Regions from separate parts of the Rhizobium sp. K33 genome, predicted to be linked through region 3. Evidence: predicted binding sites of a transcription regulator. Region 3 holds the regulator's gene; each other region holds the start of a gene.
The links. The regulator LexA, encoded in region 3, represses DNA repair genes until DNA is damaged. The targets are predictions, from matches to a motif close to TGTTCNNNNTGTGTTCNG.
Positions count from the first base shown of each region.

Region 1 (3,275 bases), 1.7 Mb from region 3:
TACTGAGAACGGGCGACATCGCCTATTTCCGCCAGGGCACATGGTCGACCTGGCGGGTCGACACTTACGTCCGCAAGGTTGCCTTCCTGCGCAAGCAGTTCCCGGAGCCGCTGGCCACACTTTACCGGATCCGCAACGCGCTGCGGCGCGGGAAATACTCCGCACTTTGACCTGAAACGATCTTCAGCAAATTTGAGGCTGTGCGGCGTTGCCATCCCCTGCCGCACGGCCTACATCTCCGGTGCTTTTCAACGGGGACAAACCACATGGCGAAGATCACCAATGTCGCGGTCCAGATGGACCACGTATCCACGATCAACATCGCGGGTGATTCCACCTTCGCCATGAGCCTGGAGGCTCAGAACCGGGGCTACAAGCTGTTTCACTACACGCCCGACCGGCTGTCAATGCGCGACGGCCGTGTCTACGCAACCGTCGAGCCGATGGAGCTGCGGGACGTCAAGGGCGACCACTTCACGCTGGGTGCGCCGGAACGCATCGATCTCTCGACCATGGACGTCGTCCTGCTCCGCCAGGATCCGCCCTTCGACATGAGCTACATCACCTCGACGCATCTCCTGGAGCGCATTCATCCCAAGACGCTGGTCGTCAATGATCCGGCCTGGGTGCGCAACTCGCCGGAGAAGATCTTCGTCACCGAATTCGCCGACCTGATGCCGCCGACGCTGATCACCAAGGATCCGGCCGAGATCGCCCGCTTCCGCGAAGAGCATGGCGATATCATCCTGAAGCCGCTTTACGGCAATGGCGGCGCCGGCGTCTTCCACTCCACCCGCGATGACCGCAACTTCACCTCGCTGATGGAAATGTTCGCGCAGATGTTCCGCGAGCCCTTCATCGCGCAGGGCTACCTTCCGGCGGTGCGCAAGGGCGACAAGCGCATCATCCTGGTCGATGGCGAACCGGTCGGCGCAATCAACCGCGTTCCCGCCGAACACGACAGCCGCTCGAACATGCATGTCGGCGGTCGCGCCGAGGCGACCGAGCTGACCGCCCGCGAGCGCGAGATCTGCGCGCGCATCGGCCCAGCACTTCGCGAACGCGGCTTCCTGCTTGTCGGCATCGACGTGATCGGCGACTACATGACGGAAATCAACGTCACCTCGCCGACCGGGATCCGTGAGGTGAAGAAATTCGGCGGCGCGGATATCGCCGCACTGCTCTGGGACGCGATCGAACGCAAGCGCGCTTAACCGCCTGATTTCGATATCGAAGTTCCCCCTGTGTTCCCACTGCACAACCGGGCACAACTGAAGCCCTATCGGTAGATGCAGATGTTCCGCAAATGTTCTTGCGGAACGGCTCGTCTTATGCGAGATTGTTCCTGTCGCTACACGCAATATGAAGTTGCATCGGCGACTATAGGTCGATCGGCGAGGGCGGGCGATGGTAGCGCGTATCAGTACGGTTGCATTCCAGGGCATTGAAGGCGTGCCCGTCGAGGTTCAGGTCATGGTGGCGCCCGGCAAGACGGGCATGCAGATCGTCGGCCTGCCCGACAAGGCGGTGGCCGAGAGCCGCGAGCGCGTTCAGGCCGCGCTCCATGCCTCGGGGCTGGCGCTTCCGGCAAAACGGGTGACCGTCAATCTGGCGCCGGCCGATCTGCCCAAGGAAGGCTCGCATTTCGATCTGCCGATCGCGCTCGGTCTGATGGCAGCACTCGGGGCAATCCCCGGCGATGCGCTGCAGGGCTTTCTCGTCATCGGCGAACTCAACCTGGATGGCACCATCGCACCGATCGCAGGCGCGCTTCCGGCGGCGATCAGCGCCAATGCTCTGGACAAGGGGCTCATCTGCCCCGCCGACAGCGGCGCTGAAGCCGCCTGGGCCGGCAGCGAGATCGACATCCTGGCACCCCGCAGCCTGATTGCGCTCGCCAATCATTTCCGCGGCACCCAGGTCCTGTCGAGGCCGGAGCCCTCGGTCAGAGCGCTTCCCGCCAATCTGCCGGACCTTGCCGACATTAAAGGCCAGGAAAGCGCCAAGCGCGCGCTGGAGGTCGCTGCGGCTGGCGGACACAATCTCTTGTTTGTCGGCCCGCCGGGGTCGGGCAAATCCATGCTGGCGGCGCGCCTGCCATCGATCCTGCCGCCTTTGTCCGCGGCCGAATTGCTCGAAGTCTCGATGATCCATTCGATCGCCGGCCAGCTATCCGGTGGCAAGCTCTCCGATCGGCGGCCCTTTCGCACGCCCCATCATTCCGCCACCATGGCAGCGCTCGTGGGCGGGGGGCTCAGAGCCAAGCCGGGTGAGGCCTCGCTGGCCCATCACGGCATCCTGTTTCTCGACGAACTGCCGGAATTTGCGCCGCCCGTGCTCGATGCCCTTCGCCAGCCGCTGGAGACCGGCGAATGCATCATTGCCCGTGCCAACCATCGGGTATCCTACCCCTCCGATTTTCAGCTCGTTGCCGCCATGAACCCCTGCCGTTGCGGCATGGCAGGAGAGCCCGGGCATGTCTGTGCCCGCGGGATCCGCTGCCAGACGGAATATCAGGGGCGAATCTCGGGCCCCCTGATGGATCGCATCGATATCAGGATCGACGTTCCCGCGGTGTCGGCGACCGATCTGATCAAGCCGCGGGCGGCAGAAAGCAGCGCGGATGTCGCAAGACGCGTGGCAGCCGCCCGTGCCCGCCAGCGCGATCGCTTCGAGCGCCTCGGCCTGCCGTTCAGTACCAATGCGCGCTGCTCCACCGCGCTGATCGAGACACTCGCGGAGCCGGATTCCTCGGGCCTGCAGCTCCTGCGCGACGCGGCGGAGAAATTCCGCTTCTCGGCACGGGGATATCACCGGGTGCTGAAGGTCGCCCGCACGCTCGCAGATCTCGACGGCACGGAGACCCTGGGGCGCATTCATCTCGCGGAGGCGATCTCCTATCGCATCGCGTCCGAGCGCCTTGCGGCGGCGGCGTGAGGGGAGGGAAGGTGAGCGGCGGTGAAGCTCAGTTTTCGGCGGCTGCTTCGCTGGTCGGCCGCAGCATGTCGACCGGCAGCAGCAGGCGGACCACGGCCCCTTCCTGGGGATAGCTGATCTCGGTCTGGCCGCGAACGCCGGCAATGACGCGCTTCATCAGCGTCGAGCCGAAGCCACCCGCGCCCGCCACCGGTGGCGTCGGCGCGGGGCCGCCGTTTTCGCGCCAGGTGATGACGAGCTGCTCGTCATTGTCGGCGGTGCTCTCGATCAGCCAGTCGAGGTCCACACGACCACCCTGGACGCTGAGCGCACCGTATTTCGCGGCATTGGTCCCGAGC
Region 1 covers NZ_CP096478.1:4,374,666-4,377,940, forward strand. Annotated here, with positions in the region: gene M1E12_RS21110 (cupin domain-containing protein) at 1-170, shown strand, start outside; gene gshB (glutathione synthase) at 267-1,214, shown strand; gene M1E12_RS21120 (YifB family Mg chelatase-like AAA ATPase) at 1,408-2,937, shown strand; gene M1E12_RS21125 (HWE histidine kinase domain-containing protein) at 2,966-3,275, opposite strand, start outside.
Region 1: the regulator LexA is predicted to act here: its motif matches at 1,235-1,252, upstream of M1E12_RS21120 (YifB family Mg chelatase-like AAA ATPase).

Region 2 (3,275 bases), 700 kb from region 3:
CGTCCGCATCAAAACAGCGACAACTGTTCGGCCGGCGGCGCGAAGACGGCCCTGAGATCCGAGCGGTCCAGACTGCGATGCGGCGACCAGCCCTCGGCCACGATGAAGGAGCGCACCTTCTTCAGGGAGACACCGAGCCGTGCCAGGTCCTCAAGACGCACCCGCCGATGGCGACGGGCGGACAAAAGCCCCTTGACCGTCTTCGTGCCGAAACCGGGCACGCGCAACAGCGTCTCGCGATCGGCAGTGTTCACATCGACCGGAAAGCGATCGCGATTGGCAAGCGCCCAGGCAAGCTTCGGATCCAGCTCCAGATCGAGCATGCCGTCCTGTCCTATCGACGCAATTTCATCGACTGAAAATCCGTAGAAGCGATAGAGCCAGTCCGCCTGGTAAAGCCGGTGCTCCCGCATCAAGGGCGGCTTGATCAGCGGCAGGTTCTGCGAACTGTCGGGGATCGGGCTGAAGGCCGAGTAATAGACGCGCTTCAGGCCATAGGAACTGTAGAGCCGGGCGCTCGATCCGATGATCGTCGCGTCATTGGCGCCATCAGCCCCGACGATCATCTGCGTGCTCTGTCCGCCCGGCACAAACTTCTTTCGGCGGCCGGAAAGCGTCGGTTCGCGCGCCTCGTCGATCTTGAGCCTCAAGTCCGCCATGGATCGGCGGATGTTACTCGGCCGCTTTTCCGGCGCATAGCGCTCAAGCCCGTGGTCGGTCGGCAGCTCGATATTGATCGACAGACGGTCGGCATAAAGCCCCGCCTCCTCCACCAGATGCGCGGAGGCCTCGGGGATCGTCTTCAGGTGGATATAGCCGCGGAAGTCATGCTTGGTCCTCAAGTCGCGGGCGACCTTCACCATCTCCGCCATCGTGTCGTCCGAGGACCGGATGATGCCAGAGGACAGAAACAGGCCCTCGATGTAGTTGCGGCGATAGAATTCGATCGTCAGCCACACCACCTCGTCGGGCGTAAAGCGGGCGCGCTCGACATTGCTCGAGGAGCGATTGATGCAATAGGCGCAGTCATAGATGCAGAAATTGGTGAGCAGGATCTTCAACAGCGAGATGCAACGGCCGTCGGGCGCATAGGCGTGACAGATGCCCGATCCCTCCGTCGAACCGAGCCCGCCGGAGGCCGCGGAGTCGCGTTTCGTCGTCCCGCTTGAAGCGCAGGATGCATCATATTTGGCTGCGTCGGAGAGGATGGCGAGACGTTCTTTGAGCGACTTCTTCATAAGAATGTTCTCTATACGTTCTCATGACGACCGTCAAGAAACAAGGCTGCGACATACCGTCTGTGCACAGCGTCAGCTTTTGATTTCGCTCGACTATTCCGCGCGAGACGTGCGCCTCGGCATCCCCTGTCGAAAACTCTGGAAATGTCGCGCGGCATTCTGCTATAGTCTTCGTCAACCTGATTTGTGACACGGTTCCGAAGCTTTGCTCCGGAACCTGTTTTCTTTTGTGTCCGCGCTCGCGGCCATGAAGACGAAGGAAGAGGAAATGGTAGACAAGGTACCGATGACGCAGAACGGTTTTGACAAGCTCAACGAAGAGTTGCGCTGGCGTCAACAGGAAGAGCGTCCGCGCATCATCGAGGCGATTGCCGAAGCGCGCGCCCATGGCGACCTTTCCGAAAATGCGGAATATCACGCCGCCAAGGAAGCCCAGAGCCACAACGAGGGTCGCGTCGGCGAACTCGAGGATCTGATCGCGCGCGCAGAGGTCATCGACCTCTCCAAGATGTCCGGCTCGAAGATCAAGTTCGGCGCCACCGTCAAGCTGGTCGACGAAGACACCGACGAAGAGAAGACCTACCAGATCGTCGGCGACCAGGAAGCCGATGTGAAGGCGGGCCGCATCTCGATCTCCTCTCCGATCGCTCGCGCCCTGATCGGCAAGGAAGTCGGAGACAACATCGAAGTCGTCGCCCCCGGCGGCTCCAAGGCCTACGAGATCCTCGCGGTCAAGTGGGGCTGATGCAGTCGGAAGGGCGTTCTCGTGACGCAATCGCTTGACGAGATCACGGTCGTCGCGCCGCATTTCAAGCGTCGCCTGTCCGGTGTGACATCGACCGTGATCCAGCTCGTTCCCGAGCAGCGTCGCCAGGGGCTGGGCATTTTGACCCTCGGCCCCGGCCTGCCCGACCATCTCCCGAAAATGCGCTGGACGCAGCTGCCGGGCCTTTGGAAGAAGCCCAAAACTGGCAGCGACCGCGTCTGGCATGCCCGCCGCAACAACGAGATGCTCGCGGGCCTGGTCCTGCGGGACGTCTTGCGCATGCCGCTGAAGCTGCTCTTCACCTCGGCCGCCCAGAGACATCACAGCCGCTACACCCGCTGGCTCATCTCCAAAATGGACGGCGTGGTCGCGACGAATGCCAAGTCCGGCTCTTTCCTCAAGGTGCCGCATTCCGTCATCCGCCACGGCGTCGATACGGATCTCTTCCGCCCCGCGATGGAGACGGACGCGGATCCGGCGACCATTTTGCCGGAAGCGATGCGAGACAAGCATCTGATCGGCTGCTTCGGTCGCGTCCGCCACCAGAAAGGCACCGACCTCTTCGTCGATGCCATGATCGCCTTGCTCCCAGCCCATCAAGACTGGGCAGCCATCATCTCCGGGCGCGTCACAGCCGAGCACACGGCCTTCGCCGATCAGCTGAAATCGAAGATCGCCAAGGCCGGCCTTTCCGATCGCATCCATTTTCTCGGCGAAGTCGACGACATCAAACCCTGGTATCGCCGCCTGACCCTCTACGTCGCCCCCTCCCGCAACGAAGGCTTCGGCCTTACCCCGCTTGAAGCCATGGCGTCAGGCACGGCCGTGGTCGCCAGCGATGCCGGCGCTTATGCCGAGATGATCGTCGAGGACGAAACCGGCAAGGTTGTCCCGGCCGGCAAGGGCGAGGCGCTGACAACAGCAATACAGTCCTTCATCGACAATCCAGCGCGCTGCGCCCAAGCCGGCCAGAAGGCCCGCCGCCGTGTCGTCGAAAACTTCGCCCTCGAAGGCGAGGCCCGGGCGCTTGCAGATATCTATACCGGCCTGCGAGCCAATCGAAAGGTTGCCTGACATGGCTCCGGTCGAGTTTATTTGCCATTCGAAGCATTTTAAGGGGATTCTGAAGCTCGCTCACGAAGAGGTCGTGGCGGTCCCTACGAGACAAAGGGACATCATCCGCGCTCTGTTTAAAAGCCGCGGCGTGGGCGGCCTCGTGCGAATAATTCTCGGCGAGCAACGCCTGATTGATTTGAAGCCATTGGTGGAGC
Region 2 covers NZ_CP096478.1:2,212,422-2,215,696, forward strand. Annotated here, with positions in the region: gene M1E12_RS10885 (UdgX family uracil-DNA binding protein) at 1-9, opposite strand, end outside; gene M1E12_RS10890 (putative DNA modification/repair radical SAM protein) at 9-1,238, opposite strand; gene greA (transcription elongation factor GreA) at 1,507-1,983, shown strand; gene M1E12_RS10900 (glycosyltransferase family 4 protein) at 2,005-3,078, shown strand; gene M1E12_RS10905 (capsular polysaccharide export protein, LipB/KpsS family) at 3,080-3,275, shown strand, end outside.
Region 2: the regulator LexA is predicted to act here: its motif matches at 1,244-1,261, upstream of M1E12_RS10890 (putative DNA modification/repair radical SAM protein).

Region 3 (3,275 bases):
ATCACGGCGATCTCGGGCCTCAACATGGCGCTTGCGGCCGGGATTTTCTTCGTTGGACTTCGCGGGCTGCTCTGTCTGGCGCCGGTGCTCGCGGCGCGTTACCCAATCAAGAAAATCGCGGCTGTCGGAGCGCTTCTTGCAACAACAGGATACGTGTTGATCTCCGGCTATCAGGTCTCGGCCCTGCGAGCCTATCTGATGACAGCAATCATGCTGGTTGCCGTGCTCTTCGACAGACCCGCGATCAGCCTGCGCAATCTTGCGCTGGCGGCAACCGCGATCCTTTGCCTGCAGCCGTCGACGGTCATGGGACCCAGTTTCCAGATGTCGTTTGCAGCGACCGCGGGGCTTATCGCAGGCTATGCCGGCTGGCGCGCCCGACCGCGGGCGATCCTGCCGCCGGCCCGCGGCCTCGGCTGGCGCGTGGCAGCCGGAGGTGCTGCTTTCGTCGGTGGAACGCTCGCGACCTCGCTGATCGGTGGGCTTGCCACCGCAGTCTTTGCCATCACCCATTTCCACCGCCTGTCGACCCATGGCCTGGAGGCCAATCTCGCCGCCATGCCCCTGATCTCGCTGGTCGTAATGCCGGCGGGCTTCATCGCCATGCTGCTGATGCCATTCGGTCTCGACGCGCCCTTCTTCTGGATCATGGGGCAGGGGCTCGAATTGGTCCTGCAGGTCGCGCACACGGTGGCAGGCTGGGGCGGCGGCTATGTCTTCCCGCGTCTGCCCCTCTTGTTTCTGCCTGGCACTGTTGCCGGGATGTTGCTGCTGACCTTGCTGCGCACGCGCCTGAAGCATGCCGGCACCGCGTTGATCGCCGTCACGGTGGCGGCGACATGGCTGGCCGCACCGAGATCGATTGGCGAGCTGATGATCAGCGAGGACGGCCGTCTCGTCGGCGTCTGGACCGGCACAGGGGAAACATCAGGCTTCGCGACCAACAGACTACGCCCGCCGGCCTTTGTCTTCGATCAATGGAAGCCGGTGCTCGGGCATGAAGCTGCGACCGCACCTCGCATGCTCACGGAAACTCTGCCGCCGGCACCGGACTGGCGCATCGGCGAGGAGTGGACGGATGTGCAGACCAGAGAGGCGGAGGCCGCTTTCGACCGTCTCACATCGGCAGCCCAGGCGACCCGGTTTGTCTGCATCAAGCAGGCTTGTGTCTTGAAGCTCTCGACCGGGAAACTGCTGATCACCATCGATCGCTCGGATCTTCTGGGCCTCGCCTGTGATCGCGCAAGCATCGTTGTCCTTGCCGCACGGACCCGAATGACAGCCTGCCGGTCGGGCGCTACCTTGTTTTCACAAACAAGCCTCAGAGCCTCAGGTGCGGTCGAGGTCTTCGGCCTCGCTGATAATCCTGACAAACTGATGGTCAGGTCATCCTTCGACGGCGCGCCGAGACCATGGACGGCGCACCGGCTCTACGACTGGCGCACGGCGTCGACCGCCTCCCGACACGGCGTCCCATCACGAGGGCAGGGACCAACCGAACCGACGCCTCCAACGTCCGCCGCTGATCTCAGTGATAGCGGCGAATGAGACCGACCAGCTTGCCCTGGATCTTGACGCGGTCCGGCGGGAAGATGCGTGTCTCGTAGGCGGGGTTTGCGGCCTCCAAAGCGATCGATGCACCCCGACGGCGGAACCGCTTCAGCGTTGCCTCTTCGTCGTCGACGAGGGCCACGATGATGTCGCCGGGATTGGCATTGGACGCGTTGCGGATGATGACCGTGTCGCCGTCGAGAATGCCGGCCTCAATCATCGAATCGCCCTTGACCTCGAGCGCATAGTGATCCCCGGATCCGATCATCTCGGCGGGCACCGTGATGTCATGCGTGTTGTTCTGGATCGCCGAGATCGGCACACCAGCGGCAATCCGCCCCATGACCGGCACCGAAATGGAAGAGCTGTTGTCCTCGACCGGCGGTTTGCTCAGCGTTGGCGCCGGCGGGGTCTTGCCGAGGCTGCCTTCGATTACGCTTGGGGCAAAGCCGCGGCGGGGCTGGATACTCGGTGAATAGGCCTCCGGAAGCTTGATCACTTCGAGCGCGCGGGCGCGGTTCGGCAAACGGCGGATGAAGCCGCGTTCCTCGAGCGCCGTGATCAGGCGATGGATGCCGGATTTCGATGCGAGGTCCAGCGCATCCTTCATCTCGTCGAAGGAAGGCGGGACGCCCGATTCTTTCATCCGCTCGTGGATGAAAAGAAGCAGTTCCTGTTGCTTGCGCGTCAGCATATGCGGTGCCCCTAGGGTGAAACAAATCCAGAACAGACACTATCTGTTCCATTTGTGTTCCGCAAGGGGATAAATTTCCGTGAAGAGCCGGTGAGAAAATGCGATAGGCGGCAGAAATAGAACTGACACGAGCCGATTTCGCCGCAGTCGAGCGGCATCAAGGCAGGTGGCGGCTCTATCCACGCGCAAGGACGCATCGGCATGCTGAAGGATATCGAAAAGCTTCTACTGGGTAAGTCTGCGGCGGATCTGTCCTCGGCGGAGAAGAAGGTATTGAAACGCGCGCGGGAGCGCCGGACGGTCTCGACCAATGCCGGCGAGGATTTTCTCGCGCATGCCACTTTCGGTCAGCGCCTCGCGGACGGCATCGCCCGGATCGGCGGCTCCTGGGGCTTCATCATCGGCTTCCTCGTGTTCCTCGCGGCCTGGGTCATCCTGAACACGGTGATTCTCGCGACGCGCTCGCTCGATCCCTATCCCTTCATCTTCCTCAACCTGCTCCTCTCCATGTTGGCCGCCATCCAGGCGCCGATCATCATGATGAGCCAGAACCGACAGGCCGAGCGTGATCGCTTCATGGCGGCGAAGGATTACGAGATCAACCTGAAGGCGGAGATTGAAGTCCTGGCGCTGCATCACAAGATCGACGAGCAGGTCCTGACGGAGTTGCGCGAAACCCGCCAGGAAATCGACGCGCTACGACAGGCGGTCGCTGCCCTTTCAAGCCCATCGCGCAGTTCCTAAATCTTGCCCGAAAACAGGAAACCATGATGTCCAATTCCATGTCTGGCCCGCGGGCGATCGATCATCTCGTCCTGCCCGTGACCGATCTTGAGACCAGCCGGGAGAGACTGAGCCTGCTGGGCTTCACCGTCGCAACCGACGCACGCCATCCCTTCGGCACTGAAAATGCCTGCGTCTTTTTCGCCGATGATACCTATCTGGAGCCGCTGGCTGTCGGGAGCCGCGAGGACTGCCTGGAAGCAGCGCGCACGGGCAATGTGTTCGTGGCGCGCGACCAGGCTTTTCG
Region 3 covers NZ_CP096478.1:1,512,187-1,515,461, forward strand. Annotated here, with positions in the region: gene M1E12_RS07590 (ComEC/Rec2 family competence protein) at 1-1,548, shown strand, start outside; gene lexA (transcriptional repressor LexA) at 1,529-2,245, opposite strand; gene M1E12_RS07600 (DUF1003 domain-containing protein) at 2,447-2,989, shown strand; gene M1E12_RS07605 (VOC family protein) at 3,016-3,275, shown strand, end outside.